Variovorax terrae: one gene and its partner. The protein of the gene in region 1 interacts with the protein of each later gene in a pairwise test. Links are inferred from orthologs where the notes say so. Each region holds a gene or a part of one and is shown on either strand. Other genes may lie near its edges.

Evidence for each region.
Region 2: the proteins of mrdA (region 1) and MMF98_RS17350 interact in binary tests that used the Escherichia coli proteins (3 or more experiments, as listed by UniProt). The link is inferred for Variovorax terrae from one-to-one orthologs.

What each region holds. Positions count from the first base shown.
Region 1 is NZ_JALGBI010000003.1:34,840-44,016, reverse strand. Bases 4,999-7,964 are described here. They hold mrdA (penicillin-binding protein 2), read left to right. Parts: upstream 4,999-5,434; coding sequence 5,435-7,495; downstream 7,496-7,964. Other genes in these bases: MMF98_RS19530 (sulfite exporter TauE/SafE family protein), read right to left, coding at 7,606-7,964; mreD (rod shape-determining protein MreD), read left to right, coding at 4,999-5,364. Also shown: Asp-tRNA(Asn)/Glu-tRNA(Gln) amidotransferase subunit GatB, read right to left, coding at 1-791; Asp-tRNA(Asn)/Glu-tRNA(Gln) amidotransferase subunit GatA, read right to left, coding at 796-2,268; Asp-tRNA(Asn)/Glu-tRNA(Gln) amidotransferase subunit GatC, read right to left, coding at 2,265-2,564; MMF98_RS19550 (rod shape-determining protein), read left to right, coding at 2,777-3,820; rod shape-determining protein MreC, read left to right, coding at 3,903-4,826; more of mreD, read left to right, coding at 4,846-4,998; more of MMF98_RS19530, read right to left, coding at 7,965-8,364; MMF98_RS19525 (ammonium transporter), read left to right, coding at 8,752-9,177. UniProt on the Escherichia coli protein: Catalyzes cross-linking of the peptidoglycan cell wall. Responsible for the determination of the rod shape of the cell. Is probably required for lateral peptidoglycan synthesis and maintenance of the correct diameter during lateral and centripetal growth.
Region 2 is NZ_JALGBI010000002.1:404,104-413,393, reverse strand. What follows is about bases 2,215-5,293. They hold MMF98_RS17350 (penicillin-binding protein 1A), read left to right. Parts: upstream 2,215-2,589; coding sequence 2,590-4,998; downstream 4,999-5,293. Other genes in these bases: cyaY (iron donor protein CyaY), read right to left, coding at 5,008-5,293; MMF98_RS17355 (pilus assembly protein PilM), read right to left, coding at 2,215-2,320. In the rest of the region: MMF98_RS17365 (type IV pilus inner membrane component PilO), read right to left, coding at 1-603; MMF98_RS17360 (PilN domain-containing protein), read right to left, coding at 615-1,244; more of MMF98_RS17355, read right to left, coding at 1,241-2,214; more of cyaY, read right to left, coding at 5,294-5,337; LPS translocon maturation chaperone LptM, read left to right, coding at 5,350-5,571; lysA (diaminopimelate decarboxylase), read left to right, coding at 5,713-6,993; MMF98_RS17330 (oxygen-binding di-iron domain-containing protein), read left to right, coding at 7,078-7,908; MMF98_RS17325 (protein-methionine-sulfoxide reductase heme-binding subunit MsrQ), read right to left, coding at 7,898-8,545; protein-methionine-sulfoxide reductase catalytic subunit MsrP, read right to left, coding at 8,545-9,290. UniProt on the Escherichia coli protein: Cell wall formation. Synthesis of cross-linked peptidoglycan from the lipid intermediates.

The DNA of each region.
Region 1 (9,177 bases):
GCGCGGGTCTCGCCAGTGTCGGGGTCGAACAGCACGGTGGCCTGCTCGATCGCATGGCCATCCTCGATCTGCTCGATCTGCCAGCGCACCTCGTAATCGATGGCCTGCTGCATGAACTTGAAGCTGTTCAGGTTCTTGATCTCGCGCCGCGTGCCCAGCTCGCCGCCGGGCTTGCGCACCGAGACGTTGGCGTCGCAGCGGAAGCTGCCTTCCTGCATGTTGCCGTCGCAGATGCCGATCCAGGTGACGATCTTGTGCAGCTCCTTGGCGTAGGCCACGGCCTCGTCGGAGGAGCGCATGTCGGGCTCGGTCACGATCTCCAAGAGCGGCGTGCCGGCGCGGTTCAGGTCGATGCCGCTCTGGCCGATGAAGTCTTCGTGCAGCGACTTGCCCGCGTCTTCCTCGAGGTGGGCACGCACCAGGCGCACGCTCTTCTTCTCGTCGCCGAGGTAGAACTCGACCGAGCCGCCCTGCACCACGGGAATCTCGAACTGGCTGATCTGGTAGCCCTTGGGCAGGTCGGGGTAGAAGTAGTTCTTGCGCGCGAAGATGCTGCGCGGCGCGATGTGCGCGCCGATGGCCAGGCCGAACTGGATCGCGCGCTCGACGGCGCCCCGGTTCATCACCGGCAGCGTGCCGGGCAGCGCGAGGTCCACCGCGCAGGCCTGCGTGTTGGGCTCGGCGCCGAAGGCGGTGGAGGCGCGGCTGAAGATCTTGCTGTGCGTGGAGAGCTGCGTGTGCGTCTCGAAGCCGATCACGACTTCATAGCCCTGGATGAGTTTGGCGGTCATGGTCTCACACACCTTCCGGTTGGCGAAGGTGGAAATCGGTGGCCTGCTGCAGGCGGTGCGCGGCGTTCAGCAGCTTTGCTTCGGCAAAGTAGTTGCCGATGAGCTGCAGGCCCACCGGCATGGCGCCTTCGCCGAAGCCCGCGGGCACGCTCATGCCGGGCAGGCCGGCCAGCGAGGCGGGCAGGGTGAAGATGTCGGCCAGGTAGTCGGCCAGCGGGTCGTTGCCATGTTCGCCGAGTTTCCAGGCCACGCTGGGCGCCACCGGGCCGGCGATCAGGTCGCATTGTTTGAAGGCCTGCTGGAAGTCGTCGGCGATCATGCGGCGGATCTTCTGCGCCTGCAGGTAGTAGGCGTCGTAGTAGCCGTGCGAGAGCACGTAGGCGCCGATCATGATGCGGCGCTTGACCTCGTCGCCGAAGCCTTCGGCGCGCGTCTTCTTGTACATGTCGAGCAGGTCGGTGTAGTCCCTGGCGCGGTGCCCGAACTTCACGCCGTCGAAGCGGCTCAGGTTGGAGCTGGCCTCGGCCGGCGCGATGATGTAGTACACGGGAATCGACAGCTCGGTGCGCGGCAGCGAGATCTCCACGAGCCTGGCGCCGAGCTTCTCGTACTCCTTGAGCGCGGCGTCCACCGCGGCGCGCACGCCCGGGGCGAGGCCCTCGCCGAAGAACTCCTTCGGGATGCCGATGCGCAGGCCGTCGAGTGAGTCGTTCAGCGAGCGCGTGAAGTCCTCGGCCGGCACATCGAGCGAGGTCGAGTCGCGGTCGGGATCGGGGCCGCACAGAGCCGACAGCAGCAGCGCGCAGTCTTCGGCGCTGCGCGCCATCGGGCCGGCCTGGTCGAGGCTGGAGGCGAAGGCGATCATGCCGTAGCGCGAGGCGCGGCCGTAGGTCGGCTTGATGCCGGTGATGCCGCAGAAGCTCGCGGGCTGGCGGATCGAGCCGCCGGTGTCGGTGCCGGTGGCCGCGGGCGCGAGGCGCGCCGCCACGGCCACGGCGCTGCCGCCCGAGGAGCCGCCGGGAATGCGCGTCGGGTCCCACGGGTTGCGCACCGGCTTGAAGGCCGAGTTCTCGTTGGCCGAGCCCATCGCGAACTCGTCGCAGTTGAGCTTTCCGAGCGTGACCATGCCGGCCTCCGCCAGCTTGCGCACCACCGTGCTGTCGAACGGCGAGCGGTAGCCCTCCAGCATCTTCGAGCCGGCGGTGGTGGGAAAGTCGGTGGTGACGAAGATGTCCTTGTGCGCCAGCGGCACGCCCTCGAGCGCGCCGGCCGTGCCCGCGGCGATGCGCGCATCGGCCGCACGCGCCTGCGCCAGCGTGGCGTCTTCGTTCGTCGCGAGAAAGGCGCCCAGCGCCTCGTGCGTCTTCATGCGCGCGAGAAAGTGCTGCGCCGTCTCGACGGCGGAGACCTCGCGCCCGCGCAGCTTCGCGGCGAGCTGCGCCACGCCCAGTTCATGCAGTGCCCGGCCGGTGCTCATTCGATCACCTTCGGCACGAGGAACAGGCCGCGTTCGACCGCGGGCGCGCTTCGCTGGTTGGCTTCGCGCTGGTCGGGCTCGCTTGCCACATCGTCCCGCAGGCGCAGCGCGATGTCCTGGATGGCGGCCACCGGATGCGCCAGCGGCTCGATGCCGGTGGTATCCACAGCGCGCATCTGCTCCACGATGTCGAAGAAGCCGTTGATTTGCGTGAGCATGCGCTCGCTTTCGCTGGGGCTCAGCTCCAGCCGCGCCAGATGGGCGATGCGCCCGATATCGGAAGAAGTCAGTGACATGACGGGTGATGAGTCGAAACCGGGTGTAACCAGCGCCTTTTAGAGTGCTGCCCGACAAGTTATTCACAGGGGATGGGGTATTATCCCGCCTTTGACGCAACGGCTGCAAAACAGCCGGTATTTGCACCAAAAATGACGATTTCGCCCCCCTGCTGACCCATTTCACATGGCGACGGCCCGCCGAAGCGCAGGCCGTGCCCGAGAGGACTGTAATGTTTGGAGCATTCCGTCGGTACTTCTCCACCGACCTTGCCATCGACCTTGGTACTGCCAACACCCTGATTTTCGTCCGCGACAAAGGCATCGTTCTCGATGAGCCTTCGGTCGTCGCCATCCGCCACGAAGGCGGCCCCCAGGGCAAGAAAACCATCCAGGCCGTCGGCCACGAGGCCAAGGCCATGCTCGGCAAGGTGCCGGGCAACATCGAGGCGATCCGCCCGATGAAGGACGGCGTGATCGCCGACTTCACCGTCACCGAGCAGATGCTCAAGCAATTCATCAAGATGGTGCATCCGCGCGGCGTGCTCAAGCCCAGCCCGCGCATCATCATCTGCGTGCCCTGCGGCTCGACCCAGGTCGAGCGCCGCGCGATCCGCGAATCCGCCCTGGGCGCGGGCGCTTCCGAGGTCTACCTGATCGAGGAGCCGATGGCCGCCGCGATCGGCGCCGGCCTGCCGGTGAGCGAGGCCAGCGGCTCGATGGTGGTGGACATCGGCGGCGGCACCACCGAGGTCGGCGTGATCTCGCTCGGCGGCATGGTCTACAAGGGCAGCGTGCGGGTGGGCGGCGACCGCTTCGACGACGCCATCATCAACTACATCCGCCGCAACTACGGCATGCTGATCGGCGAGCCCACGGCCGAGGCCATCAAGAAGAACATCGGCTCCGCCTTTCCCGGCTCCGAGGTCAAGGAGATGGAAGTCAAGGGCCGCAACCTCAGCGAGGGTGTGCCGCGCTCCTTCACGATCTCCAGCAACGAGATCCTCGAGGCGCTGACCGACCCGCTCAACAACATCGTCTCGGCCGTCAAGAACGCGCTGGAGCAGACCCCGCCCGAGCTCGGTGCCGACATCGCCGAACGCGGCATGATGCTCACCGGCGGCGGTGCGCTGCTGCGCGACCTCGACCGCCTGCTGGCCGAGGAAACTGGCCTGCCGGTGCTGGTGGCCGAGGACCCGCTAACCTGCGTGGTGCGCGGCTGCGGCATTGCACTCGAGCGCATGGAGCGCATGGGCAGCATCTTTACCTCGGAGTGACGTGAAGCCAGTCCACCGGCCGCGGCCCCGCCACTTCGTGGCGATGCCCGGCCCGGCCGCCGGTTGACTGGAGAGGACCACCATGCCATTGGGCACCCTGGACCGCACGCCCCCGCCCTTCTTCAAGCAGGGCCCGTCGGCCCTGTCCAAACTGATGTTCTTCAGCGCGCTGGCGCTGCTGCTGATGGTGGCCGATGCGCGCTTTCGCGTCACGCAGCCGCTGCGCGCGGCGGTGGCCACCGTGCTCTATCCGATTCAATGGCTGGCCCTGCGCCCGGTGCAACTCGCGCGCCAGGGCGGCAGCTATTTCGAGGCGCTGCAAAGCGCCCAGGGCGAGGAACAGGCGGCGCGCCGCAAGCTGGCCCTGCAGTCGCAGCGCGCCAACCAGGTCGAGCAGCTGGCGCAGGAGAACGAGCGCCTGCGCAAGCTGCTGGCCCTGCGCGAGCAGGTGACCACGCCGGCCCAGGCCGCCGAGGTGCTGTACGACGCGGCCGACCCCTACACCCGCAAGGTGATCATCGACAAGGGGCTGGCCCAGGGCATCGAGGCCGGCTCGCCGGTGCTCGACGAGTCCGGCGTGCTGGGGCAGGTCACGCGCGTGCATCCGCTGGTCAGCGAGGTCACGCTGGTGATCGACCGCGACCAGGCCATCCCCGTGCTGAACACCCGCACCGGCGCGCGCAGCGTGGCCTACGGCGACCCGACCGGCCTGGCCGGCGGCGGGCTGGAGCTGCGCTTCATGGCCGGCAATGCCGACGTGCAGTCGGGCGACCTGCTCACCACCAGCGGCGTGGACGGCGTCTACCCGCCGGGCCTGCCGGTGGCCAAGGTGGACAAGGTGGAGCGCCGCGCCGACTCGGCCTTTGCCCGCATCCACTGCGTGCCGCAGGCGCTGGTGCAGGGCGCGCGCTACGTCATGGTGCTGAGCCCGGTGTCGGCGCAGATTCCCGAGCGCCCGCCGGGCGATGCCGCGCGCGAAACGGCGCGCAAGGGCCCGCGCAAATGAACCGCACCGGAGGCACGCCATGATCATGCGACCGGGCCAGCAGCTGCTGCTGCCGGCCAACCCGGTGTTCATCTGGGGCAGCCTGGTGATGGCCCTGCTGGTCAACCTGGTGCCGCTCGGGCGGGTGGCCTGGATGCCCGACGTGCTGGCGCTGGTGCTGGTGTTCTGGAGCGTGCACCAGCCGCTGCGCGTGGGCATCGGCGCCGCCTTCGTGTTCGGCCTGTGCATGGACGTGCACCAGGCCGCGCTGCTGGGCCAGCATGCCTGGGCCTACACCGCGCTGAGCTTCTTCGCCATCACCATCCACCGCCGCCTGCTGTGGTTCAGCGTGCCCTCGCAGGCGCTGCAGGTGCTGCCGCTGTTCGTCGCGGCCCATGCGATCGAGCTGACCATCCGCATGATCGGCGGCGGCGTGTTTCCCGGCCTGAGCCTGCTGCTGGCGCCGCTGTTCGAGGCCCTGCTGTGGCCGGTGGTGAGCGTGCTGCTGCTGGCGCCGCAGCGCCGGGCGCCCGATCCCGACGAGAACAGACCGCTATGAACGCCCGCACGGCCGCAGCGCAGGGCCGCTTCAAGCAAGGCCAGCGCCCTCGGGGAGCGTGGGGGCTCCAATGACCGAGCTGCCCAACGTCGAAGCCGACCTGTCCCGCTTCCGGCGCCGGGTGCTGGTGGCCAGCGCCGTGGTGCTGCTGGCGTTCCTGCTGCTGGTGCTGCGGCTGGCCTACCTGCAGGTCATCCGCCACGAGGACCTCGACGAGCAGGCCGAGAGCAACCGCACCGCGGTGGTGCCGATCGTGCCCAACCGCGGGCTGATCCTGGACCGCAACGGCGTGGTGCTGGCCACCAACTACTCGGCCTACACGCTGGAGATCACGCCGTCCAAGGCCGGCAACCTCGAGCAGACGCTGGATGCGCTGGCGCAGGTGGTGGACATCCAGCCGCGCGACCGGCGCCGCTTCAAGAAGCTGCTGGAGGAGTCCAAGAGCTTCGAGTCGCTGCCCGTGCGCACGCGGCTGAGCGACGAGGAGGTGGCGCGCTTCGCGGCGCAGCGCTACCGCTTTCCGGGCGTGGACATCAAGGCCCGGCTGTTCCGCAACTACCCCTACGGCGAGCTGGCGAGCCACGTGATCGGCTACATCGGCCGCATCAACCAGGCCGAGAAGGAGCGCATCGAGGACTCCGAGGACGACAGCAACTACCGCGGCACCGACTACATCGGCAAGCTCGGCGTCGAGCAGAGCTACGAGCGGCAACTGCACGGCATCACCGGCGTGGAAGAAGTCGAAACCTCGGCCGGCGGGCGGGCCGTGCGCAAGCTCGCCAGCAACCCGGCCACGCCGGGCAACACCGTGATGCTGTCGCTCGACATCAAGCTGCAGAAGCTGGTGGAGGACATGTTCGGCGAGCGCCGCGGCGCCCTGGTCGCGCTCGATCCGCGCAACGGCGAGGTGCTGGCCTTCGTGAGCAAGCCCACCTTCGACCCCAACCTGTTCGTCGAGGGCATCGACGTGGAGAACTGGCAGGCGCTCAACGAGTCGCTCGACAAGCCGCTGCTCAACCGGGCCCTGCGCGGCACCTACCCGCCGGGCTCCACCTACAAGCCGTTCATGGCCATGGCCGCGCTGCAGACCGGCAAGCGCTCGCCCAGCGCCATCATCCAGGACAACGCCTCCTGGACCTTCGGCGGCCACACCTTCCGCAGCCACGGCGACATCGCGCTCGGGCCGGTCGACATGTACCGCGCCATCGTCAAGTCGAGCAACGTGTACTTCTACTCGCTGGCCAACGACATGGGCGTGGACACCATGCACGACTTCATGAAGCCGCTGGGCTTCGGCCAGATCACCGGCATCGACATCAACGGCGAGGTGCGCGGCGTGCTGCCCAGCACCGAGTGGAAGCGCAATGCCTACAAGCGCCCCGAGCAGAAGAAGTGGTACGCGGGCGAAACCATCTCGCTGGGCATCGGCCAGGGCTACAACACCTTCACCATGCTGCAGATGGCGCAGGCCACGGCCATCCTGGCCAACAACGGCGTCAAGCACAAGCCGCACCTGGTGCTGGCGACGCAGGACGCGGTGACGCGCACGCGCGAGCCGGTGGTGCAGCCCGCGCCCGAAGACCTGGGCTTCAAGCCCGAGAACGTGGCCGTGGTGCGCCGCGCCCTGGTGGGCGTGACGCAGGAGGGCACCTCGGCGCGCGTGTTCGCGGGCGCCGGCTACCTGAGCGCGGGCAAGACCGGCACCGCGCAGGCCGTGACCATCGGCCAGAAGGACAAGTACAACAAGGCCAAGCTCGAGGAGCACCAGCGCGACCACGCCGTCTACATGGCGTTCGCGCCGGCCGACGAGCCGAAGATCGCGCTGGCCGTGATCGTGGAGAACGCCGGCTGGGGCGCCGAGGTGGCCGCGCCGCTGGCGCGCCGCGTGTTCGACTACTGGCTGCTCGGCCAGTACCCGAGCGAGCAGGACCTGGCGGCGGTGCAGAAGGGCCAGGCCTCCGCGCCCCTCGGCAAGCCGCGGGCGGCGGCGGACGTGGCCTGGCCGCCGGCCGGCGGCGTGGGCGCCCTGGCTGCCGCCGTGCCTGCGGCATCGGCCGCGGCGCCCGTGGCGGCTGGCGCGCCGCCCGCCCCGGGGCCGCTGACCGTGGCCGCGGGCCGGGCCGAGCGCTAGGGTCTGTTGCCCCGAAAACGCCTTTGCGCCGGCTCAGGCGGCTGTTTCATGGTGAAAACGGCTGGATGTCCTTGTCCTGCGGTCATCGGGCGCTATTAAAACCGTAGCAATCAGCGCAGGAAGGCGTCGTAGCCGGTCTTCAGGATCAGCGCGCTGACCACCAGGATGAACACGCTGCGCACGAAGCCCGTGCCGTGCTTGAGCGCCATGTGCGTGCCCAGCAGGCTGCCGACCACGTTGGCGATGGCCAGCGTCAGCGCGAAATGCCACCACACATGGCCCTTGAGCGCGAACAGGATCAGCGCGGCCAGGTTGGTGGCGGTGTTGAGCAGCTTGGCCGAGGCCGAGGCGTTGAGGAAGTCGTAGCCCAGCCAGCGCACGAACAGGAACACGAAGAAGCTGCCGGTGCCGGGGCCGAAGAAGCCGTCGTAGAAGCCCAGCACCAGGCCGATCACGCTGGCCGCCAGCGTCTCGGCGCGGCCCGACAGGCGCGGCGCATGGGTGTGGCCGAGCTGCTTCTTGGCCAGCGTGTAGGCCAGCACCGCGATCAGGATGAAGGGCAGCAGCCGGCGCAGGAATTCCGGCGAGATCACGGTCACGGCCCAGGCGCCGGCAAACGAGCCGGCAAAGCCCGCGGCGGCGGCCGGCAGCAGGGCGGCCCAGCGCATCTGCACGCGCCGGTGGTACTGCCAGGTGGCGATGGCCGTGCCCCAGACCGAGGCGCTCTTGTTGACGCCGAACAGGGTGGCAGGGTGGGTGGTGGGGAAGGTGGCGAACAGGGCGGGCACCAGAATCAGGCCGCCGCCGCCCACGATCGAGTCCACAAAACCGGCCAGCAGCGAGGCCAGCGACACGACAAACAATTCCATGACTCGATTGTCGCATCCGTGCGTACTCTCAAATCAATAGCATGGAATGACCGTGCGATGCGGACCTTGGCGGGTTTGGTTCCAGAAAAAGAAAAAGGCGCCGGCTGGGCCGGCGCCTTGTGAATCAGCATCTCGCGGGATGCCTGCAAATGTATTCTGGTAACTTGTGGGTGTCTCCTCGGTCCCTCGCCCTCACGGGCAGCGTGGCCCGGTTGCGAGTGGTAACACTTTACCGGATGCACTTTCCCAGTGCATTGGGGATTTCCCGGCCAGGCCTTCGCGCCATGGCGGGCGATCCGGTGCCGCAGGAAGGGGCGCAAAACGCCGCCGCGCTTTGGCATGACTTATGCAGAGCAGCTTGCAGTTGGGCACAAAACGGGAACCATCATGAGGGCAGTCGGACGGCGGATCATCCTGATCATCGGGCTCTGGGCGGGGTGCGGGGCCATGGCCTGGGCCCAGGCGCCCGCGGCTCCTCCAAACCCGCCGGCCGCCACGGCCAGCGCACCGGCCGAAGCGCCCGCAGCGCAGGTGGCGCCGGCCGTTGCCGTGCCCGCCCCGGCGCCTGCCGCCGCCCCGACGCGCCCCTCGCTGGTGCCGCAGGACAGCCTGAACGCGGCCGACACCGCCTGGATGATGACCTCCACGGCGCTGGTGCTGCTGATGACGCTGCCGGGCATCGCGCTGTTCTATGCCGGCATGGTGCGCAAGAAGAACGTGCTCAACACCATGGCCTGCGTGGTGGCCATCGCGGCGCTGGTCAGCCTGCTGTGGTTCGCCGTAGGCTACTCGTGGGCCTTCACCCCGGGCAGC
Region 2 (9,290 bases), on another replicon or contig:
GGTCTTGGCCGTCGCGTCCATGGTCAAGCTTCCGTCACGCGCCGGCACGATGGCAAGGTTGTTGAGGGTCACGATGCGTGACAGGTTGGCCACATCCGAAGCGAATGAGCCGATATCGTGATACCGGCCCGTCACCCGCACGGCGATCGGCAGCTCGGCGTAGTATTCCTTCACGCTGACCTGGCCCGGACGGAACAGCTCGAACTGCAGGCTACGCCCCAGTCCGGCCTGGTTGATGTCCGACAGCAGGGCATCCATCTCCGCCTTGCTGGGAAGCTGCTTCTCCAGCTGCGTCACATACTGCTGCACCTGCTCCCGCTGCTTCTTCAGAGCATCCAGATTGACGGCCTGCGCCAGCTTCTTTTTGTAGTCTTCGCGCAGTTGAACCTCCTTGGTGCGCTCGGCATCCAGTTCGGAATCGGATCCGCTCAACCACACGAACCACAATACGGTGATCACCAGCAGGGTTGCGGCCACACACAGCGCATAGCGCGGGAGGGCTGGCCAAGAAGAAGGGTCATTCGGGTTCAGGCCGCGAAACTGGGATTGCGCACGTTCGCGCAATCCAGCGAAGTCGATATTGAGTGAGGGAATCTTTGCCATGGCGCTATCCATCAGGTCTTGGCTGCTGCCGAGGCCGGCGCAGATGCGGCGCTGGCAGCCAGCGCGGCCTTTTGCGCCTCGCTGGCGCGCCTGAGACCCACGCGCATTGTGAAGTTGGACACCCGCCGCTGGTCACGCGGCCCGAGGTTCACGCTGCTGGCCACGATTTCGACCAGTTCCGGCCGCGTCAGCCAAGGACTGTTGTTCGCCAGATTGCGCAGCAATTCCGAGACGCGCTCGTTGGACTGAGCCACGCCTTGCAGCACCACACTCTGGTTTTCCTGCCGCATGGTGGTGACGTACACACCGTCAGGCAGTTGCTTGACGAGTTCGTTGAGCAGATGAACCGGCAGATTGCGATCCGCCTGAAGATCCTCGACAGCCTGTTGCCGGGCCCGCAGCCCGGCGATCTCGGCTTGCAGGTTGGCAATGTCCTTGATCTGGCCGTCGAGCCGCTTGATCTCCCCCTGCAGGAACACGTTCTTGCCCTGCTGGGATGAAATCTGCGCCTCGTACCAGAGGTAGATGACGCCGGACACCACGCCCCCGACGAGGGCGGCGACACCGAGCGACGCATAGAAGGCATCGCGCCGGTGCTTTCGTGCGACTTCCCGGTGAGGGAGCAGGTTGATGAGGATCACTGGAGGAACCTCCGCATCGCCAGGCCGCAGGAGGTCAGATAGGAAGGCGCTTCGCGGCGCATCTTCTTCTCGCGAACCCCCTCGGCGATTTCCATCCCGTCGAACGGGTTGACCAGGCTGCACGCAAAGGTCGTCTGGTGCGTCACGGCGTCGGTCAGGCCCGGCAACGCGGATGAGCCGCCAGCCAGCATCACGTAGTCGACCCGGTTGTGGGGCGTGCTGGTGAAGAAGAACTGCAGCGCACGCCCGATTTCCTGGGCCATGCTGTCCACGAATGGCCTCAAGACGCCGGACTCATAGTCGTCGGGCAGGTCGCCATTGCGCTTCTTGGTCTCGGCTTCCTCCGGCGAAAAGCCGTACTGGCGCACGATCAACTGCGTCAGCTGGGCCCCGCCGAAGGCCTGGTCGCGGTCATACAGGACTTCATCGTTCCGGATGACCTGCATGCTGGTCGTGAAAGCCCCCACCTCGAACAGCGCCACCATGGTGTCCACGCCCTTGTTGGGCAGGGATTCGATCAGGCGGCCGGTCGCCAGCCGGGAAGCGTAGGATTCGACATCGATGATCACGGGTTTGAGCCCCGCAGCTTCGGCCAGCCCCTGTCGGTCCTGCACCTTTTCCCGGCGCGAAGCGGCGATCAGCACCTCCACATCGCCGGCCGAGGTCGAGCTGGGCCCCACGACACAGAAGTCCAGGCTGACCTCGTCGAGCGAGAACGGGATGTACTGGTTGGCCTCGGACTCGACCTGGATTTCCAGCTCGGCCTCGCTCATGCCGCCAGGCAGAATGATCTTCTTCGTGATCACGGCCGAGGGCGGCAGCGCCATCGCCACGTTCTTGGTCCGGGTTCCGCTCTTCTTGACCACCCGGCGCACGGCTTCGGCGACCTCATCGAACTTTTCGACGTTGCCATCGGTGATCCAGCCGCGCTCCAGCGGCTCGATCGCGCAGCGCTCGAGCACCAGATTGCCAGCCTTGTCGCGCCCCAGCTCGACCAGCTTGACGCTGGACGAACTGATGTCCAGCCCCAGCAAAGGCGCGGGCTGGCGGCTAAATAACGACCCCAATGAGATCAAGGTAGTCCCCCGAAACAGTCATGTAAACAACTGTAAAAACTTAAGAATTCACTTGAATGCTATCAGTAAGGTCCTTGTCCAACAAAGGGTTTTTCCACTTTTGACCCTCCTCACCGTTGTCAAAATCCGACGGTGGCGGCCCCTGTTCAAGTCAGCCCGCCAAGGCGATGCTTCACAACCGTAACAAGGCAACAATCTGGACCGGGTTGGCCCTCCAATTCGCAAAGCGTTGATTTTTATAATGCTGACGCGACCTTACGCAGATTTCTATGCCCTCCAAATCAACATCCAGCGATTCCTCTTCGTCTTCCGGCCCGTCGGCCAGCCCTCGCCCCTGGTGGGTGGTCTGGTCGTTGCGCCTGGCCCTCTGGGGAGGGGGCTTGCTGCTGGCGGGCATCTTGTCGCTGCTGATGGTGCTGGCGGTCGCGCTGGCCGTGGCCTACCCCAACCTGCCCGACATCTCGGATCTGTCCGACTACCGGCCCAAGCTTCCGCTGCGCGTGTTCTCGTCGGAAGGCGCCCTGATCGGCGAGTTCGGCGAGGAGCGCCGCAATCTGACCCCCATCAAGGACATCCCCCAGGTCATGAAGGACGCCGTCCTCGCCATCGAGGACTCCCGCTTCTACTCGCACGGCGGCGTGGACTACCTCGGCGTGATCCGGGCCGGCCTGGCCAACGTGGGGCGGCTCAAGAGCCAAGGGGCCTCCACCATCACCATGCAAGTGGCGCGCAACGTCTACCTGTCATCCGAAAAAACGCTCACCCGCAAGATCTATGAGATTCTGCTGACCTTCAAGCTGGAACACCTGCTGAGCAAGGACCAGATCCTGGAGATCTACATGAACCAGATCTTTCTGGGCAACCGGGCCTATGGCTTCGCCGCCGCCTCCGAAGCCTATTTCGGCAAGCCGCTCAAGGACATCACGGTCGCCGAAGCCGCCATGCTGGCCGGCCTGCCCAAGGCGCCCTCGGCCTACAACCCGATCAACAACCCCAAGCGCGCCCGCTCCCGCCAGCTCTACATCATCGACCGGATGGAGGACAACGGCTTCATCACGAAGGAGCAGGCTGAGACCGCGCGCCAGGAAGAGTTGCACGTCAAGTCCGGGCCCGACAACGGGCGCGTCCACGCCGAATACGTGGCAGAAACCGTGCGCCAGCTGATGTATGCGCAGTACGGCAACGACACCTACACCCGCGGCCTGAACGTCTACACCACCCTCAAGGCCGCCGACCAGAACGCGGCCTACCAAGCCCTGCGCCAGGGCATCATGAACTACGAGCGGCGCCAGATCTACCGCGGGCCGGAGCAGTTCATCGACATTCCCGCCGACCCCAAGGAGGCCGAGGATGCAATCGACGACGCCCTGGTCGACCATCCCGACAACGGCGACGTGATGTCGGCCGTGGTGCTGGAAGCCAATCCCAAGAAGATCGCGGCGGTGCGCCAGAACGGAGAAACCATCGAGATCACCGGCGACGGGCTCAAGCCCGCGCAGTCCGGCCTGTCAGACAAGGCCCAGCCCAAGATCAAGATCCGGCGCGGCGCCGTGATCCGCGTGGTCAAGACCCCCAAGGGCCCCTGGGAAATCACCCAATTGCCCGAGGTGGAAGGCGCCTTCGTGGCGCTGGATCCGCGCGACGGCGCCATCAAGGCGCTGGTCGGCGGCTTCGATTTCGACAAGAACAAGTTCAATCACGTCACCCAGGCCTGGCGGCAGCCGGGCTCCAGCTTCAAGCCCTTCATCTACTCGGCAGCGCTGGAGAAAGGCTTCACGCCGGCCACCATCGTCAACGACGCGCCCCTGTTCTTCGACGCGGGCGTCACCGGCGGCCAGCCCTGGGAGCCCAAGAACTACGACGGCAAGTTCGAAGGCCCGATGCCGCTGCACACCGCGCTGGCCAAGTCCAAGAACATGGTGTCGATCCGCGTGCTGCAGGCCGTGGGCGCGCAGAACGCCCAGGAATGGATCACCCGCTTCGGCTTCGACGCCGACAAGCACCCCGCCTACCTGACCATGGCGCTCGGCGCAGGCTCGGTCACCCCCATGCAGATGGTCACGGCCTACTCGGTGTTCGCCAATGGCGGCTACCGCGTCAACCCCTGGCTGATCAGCAAGGTCACCGACCAAAAAGGCAAGGTGCTGGTCGAAAGCCAGCCGCCGCTGCCCAACGAATCGGCGCGCGCCATCGACGCGCGCAATGCCTTCGTGATGGACCGGCTGCTGCAGGAAGTCGCGCGCTCCGGCACCGCGGCCAAGACCCAGCAGATGCTCAAGCGTCCCGACCTGTTCGGCAAGACCGGCACCACCAACGACTCGATCGACACCTGGTTCGCCGGCTTCCAGCCCACGCTGGCCGCGGTGGTCTGGATGGGCTACGACACGCCGCGCTCGCTGGGCGACCGCGAGACCGGCGGCGGCCTGAGCCTGCCGATCTGGGTCAGCTTCATGGAGACTGCCCTCAAGGGCGTGCCGGTGCAGGAGTACAGCGCTCCCGAAGGTGTGGTGAACGTGGGCGGTGAGTGGTTCTACGACGAGTACGTCAAGGGCTCGGGCGTCAGCAGCCTGGGCCTGGAAGACAAGGGCTCGGCACCGGCGGCCCCCGAGGGAGCGCCCACCCAGGCGCCGCCGCCGTCGGACGAGAAGAAACGGATTCTCGACCTGTTCAAGAACTGAGTGCCGGCGTCAGCCCCTGAACTGCAGGGGCTGACCCGCCTGAGCGGTGGCGCTGCGCGATAAATTGGCGAAAAACTCGCCCATGTCCTTGGTATCCCGCCATTCTTTGCTATCAAATTTATAGTGATAGCCACCTGATTTGGCCGCCAGCCAGATCTCGTGCAACGGTTTTTGCAGGTTCACGATGATCTGGCTCCTGTTGCGGAAGGTCAGCGTGATCATGCCGCCCACCCGCTGGTTGTCGATGTCGACGTCGGTTTCCTCGTTGATGCGGTCGCAGCAGGACTCGATCGCGCGCAGCACGGCCTCGGCACGGTCCATGAATTCAGGGTCGGTCATTACAATTCCGTGATGTTGAATGCTCCCCAAATTCTAGTCAGCGCCATTGCCCTTGCTGCGAGCGCGGCGGCTCTGAGCGGCTGCGGCCAAAAGGGCGCCCTGTTTTTGCCAACCGGGCCGGCGGCGGCTCAGCGCGCCACGCTGCCGGAAACGCTGCGGCCCCGGCTTCCCGGTGAAGCGGATTCACCCGCCGCGCCCGCCAAGCCCGCAGCCTCTGCGCCGGCCACTCAGTGATTCGACCGAGCCGCCGGATTTGAAAGCCTTGCCGGACCTGGACCCTGAAAATCCAGGCCCGCTGGCCCGACAAGCATGGATTTCCACTGGCCGCGCCAGGCGCCAGCACCTAAGATTCTCCTTCCATTCATCGCCCGCCCCATGACCGCACGCTCCCTTCCCGGCCATCCCCATGTCGCCTACCGCGGCAACGACCTGTTCATCGAAGATGTGCGTCTGGCCGACCTGGCCCGCCAGCACGGCACGCCCCTGTTCGTCTACTCCAAGGCCGCCATGCTGGCGGCGCTGGCCGCCTACCAGCGCGGCTTCGCCGGGCGCCAGGCGCAGATCTGCTATGCGATGAAAGCCAACTCCTCGCTCGGCGTGCTGCAGGTGTTTGCGCAGGCCGGCTGCGGCTTCGACATCGTGTCGGGCGGCGAGCTGGCCCGGGTCCTCGCCGTGGGCGGTGACCCGCGCAAGGTGATTTTTTCCGGCGTCGGCAAGACCCGCGCCGAGATGCAGGAGGCGCTGCAGGCCGGCATCGGCTGCTTCAACGTCGAGAGCGAGGCCGAGCTTGAGGTGCTCAGCAGCGTGGCGGTGCAGGCCGGCCAGCGCGCGCCGGTGAGCATCCGCGTCAACCCGAATGTGGACCCCAAGACCCACCCCTACATTTCCACCGGCCTCAAGGGCAACAAGTTCGGGGTGGCCCACGAGCGTGCGCTGGCCACCTACCAGCGTGCCGCCGCATTGCCGGGGCTGCAGGTGGTGGGCATCGATTGCCACATCGGCTCCCAGATCACCGAGGAGACGCCCTACCTCGACGCGATGGACCGCGTGCTGGACCTGGTGGAGACGATCGAGGCCGCCGGCATTCCGATCCACCACATCGATTTCGGCGGTGGCCTGGGCATCGACTACAACGGCGACACCCCGCCGCAGGCCGATGCGCTCTGGGCGCAGTTGCTGGCCAAGCTCGATGCACGCGGCTTCGGCCAGCGCCAGCTCATGATCGAGCCCGGCCGCTCGCTGGTCGGCAATGCCGGCGTCTGCGTGACCGAGGTGCTGTACCTCAAGCCCGGCGAGCAGAAGAACTTCTGCATCATCGATGCCGCCATGAACGACCTGCCGCGCCCGGCCATGTACCAGGCGTTTCACCAGATCGTGCCGCTGTCGCCGCGCGCCTCGGCCGCGGCCACCTGGGACGTGGTCGGCCCGGTCTGCGAAAGCGGTGACTGGATCGGCCGCGACCGGGCGCTGGCCGTCCAGCCGGGCGACGCCCTGGCCGTGCTGTCGGCCGGTGCCTACTGCATGAGCATGGCCAGCAACTACAACACCCGCGGTCGGGCCGCGGAAGTGCTGGTGGACGGCGACCGGGCCACCCTGATCCGCACGCGCGAATCGGCGGCGGACACCTTCGCGCACGAACAGCTGCTGCCCGGCTGAGCCCTGGATGCGGGGCCTTGACCTGCGTCAAGGCCCGCCGCGCAGCAGCGGCCTACAGTGGCGCCTTCATCCCCGAAGGCCTTCATGTCACCCCCCATCGAGATCTACCGCGACCGGCACCACGCCTGCCTGATGTTCACCGACCTCATCGAGGAAGACGGCCAGGCCGTGCAGGCCAACCAGTTCCTGATCGTGGACCACGGCACGGGGGCGGTGCTCGACCCCGGCGGCAACCTGGCGTTCAACGAGATGTACCTCTCGATCTCGCGCGAGTTCTCGCCGCAGCGGCTGTCCTATCTGATCGCCTCGCACGCCGATCCGGACATCATCGCCTCGCTCGACCGCTGGCTCACCTCCACGCCGGCCAAGCTGGTGATCTCGCGCGTCTGGGAACGCTTCGTCCCGCATTTCACCAAGGTCGGCAAGACCGACGGCCGCATCATCGGCGTTCCCGATGGCGGCGGACGCCTGCCTCTGGGCGAGAGCGAACTGTGGCTGCTGCCGGCGCACTTCATGCACGCCGAGGGCAACTTCCACTTCTACGATCCGGTCAGCCGCATCCTGTTCACCGGCGATCTGGGCGTCTCCATGACCTCTGGCGCCGATGCGGCGCGGCCCGTGACGCGGCTGCAGCCGCACCTGCCCCGCATGGAAGGCTTCCACCGGCGCTACATGGTGTCCAACAAGATCCTGCGACTGTGGACGCGCATGGCGCGCCAGCTCGACATCTCGATGATCGTTCCCCAGCACGGCGCACCGCTGCAGGGCGCCGCCATCGGCGAGTTCATGGACTGGATCGAGAACCTGATGTGTGGCGTGGATCTGTTCGACGACCGCTCCTACCAGCTACCGACGGCCGTCATCGACGGCCAGAGCCTGCAAACCCGGCCCAGCCTGCGCGTGGTCAACGCCTGACGGGCTTGATCCCGGCCGCGCCCGGCGTGTCCATCAACCGGCCCAGCGCACGCCAGGCCCGCCAGCCCAGCAACAGCGCGAGGATGGCGCCATAGACCGCCACCTCGGCAAAGTTGTGCTTGCCCGCGCGCATCCAGAAGAAGTGCAGGATGGCCAGGCCGGCGATGCCGTAGACCAGCCGGTGCAGCCACTGCCAGCGCGCCGCCCCCAACGCCCGGATGGCGCGGTTGAACGAGGTCGCCGCCAGCGGCGTGAGCAGCACGAAAGCGCTGAAGCCCACCAGGATGAAGGGCCGCTTGGCGATGTCCTTGGCGATGTCGTCAAGCGCGAAGCTCATGTCGAAGCCGGCATAGCTCAGGAAATGCAGCGCGGCGTAGAAATACATGAACAGGCCCAGCATGCGGCGAAAACGCGCCAGCGCCGGCAGGCCTGCGATCACGCGCAGCGGCGTCACCGCCAGCACCAGGCACAGAAAGCGCAGGGTCCAGTCGCCGGTGGCGCGGATCAGGTACTCGGCCGGGTTGGCGCCCAGATTGTTGGTGAGTACGCCATAGAGCAGCCAGGCGAACGGCAGCAAGGCTGCCGCAAACACCAGCGGCTTGGCCGCCGGGTGCATCAGCCACGGGGAGGCGCGCATCAGTAGTTCTTCTTGAGATCCATGCCGGCATAGAGCTGGCCGACCTGGGGCTCGTAGCCGTTGAACAGCAAGGTCTTGCGCTTCTTGGCGAACAAACCATCCTCGCCGATGCGGCGCTCGGTGGCCTGGCTCCAGCGCGGATGATCCACGTTGGGGTTGACGTTGGAGTAGAAGCCGTATTCGTTGGCCGCGGCCTTGTTCCAGGCGGTGGCCGGCTCCCGGTCGGTGAATCGGATGCGGACCAGGCTCTTGCCGCTCTTGAAACCGTATTTCCACGGCACCACCAGGCGCACCGGCGCGCCGTTCTGGTTGGGCAGCACCTCGCCATACATGCCGAAGGCCAGCAGCGTCAGCGGATGCATGGCCTCGTCCAGGCGCAGGCCTTCCACATAGGGCCAGTCAAGCACGCGCGAGCCGACGAAGGGCATGGTCTTGGGATCGGCCAGCGTGATGAACTCGACGTATTTCGCATTGCCCAGCGGCTCGACCTTGCGGATCAGCTCGGCCAGCGAGTAGCCAACCCAGGGAATCACCATCGACCAGCCCTCGACGCAGCGCAGGCGATAGATGCGCTCTTCCTGGGCACTGAGCTTGAGCAGGTCTTCCAGCGCGTACCTGGCGGGCTTCTTCACCAGGCCATCGACCTCCACCGTCCAGGGCGTGGTCTTGAGCGTGTGGGCGTTCTTGGCCGGGTCGGACTTGTCGGTGCCGAACTCGTAGTAGTTGTTGTAAGAGGTGGCGTCCT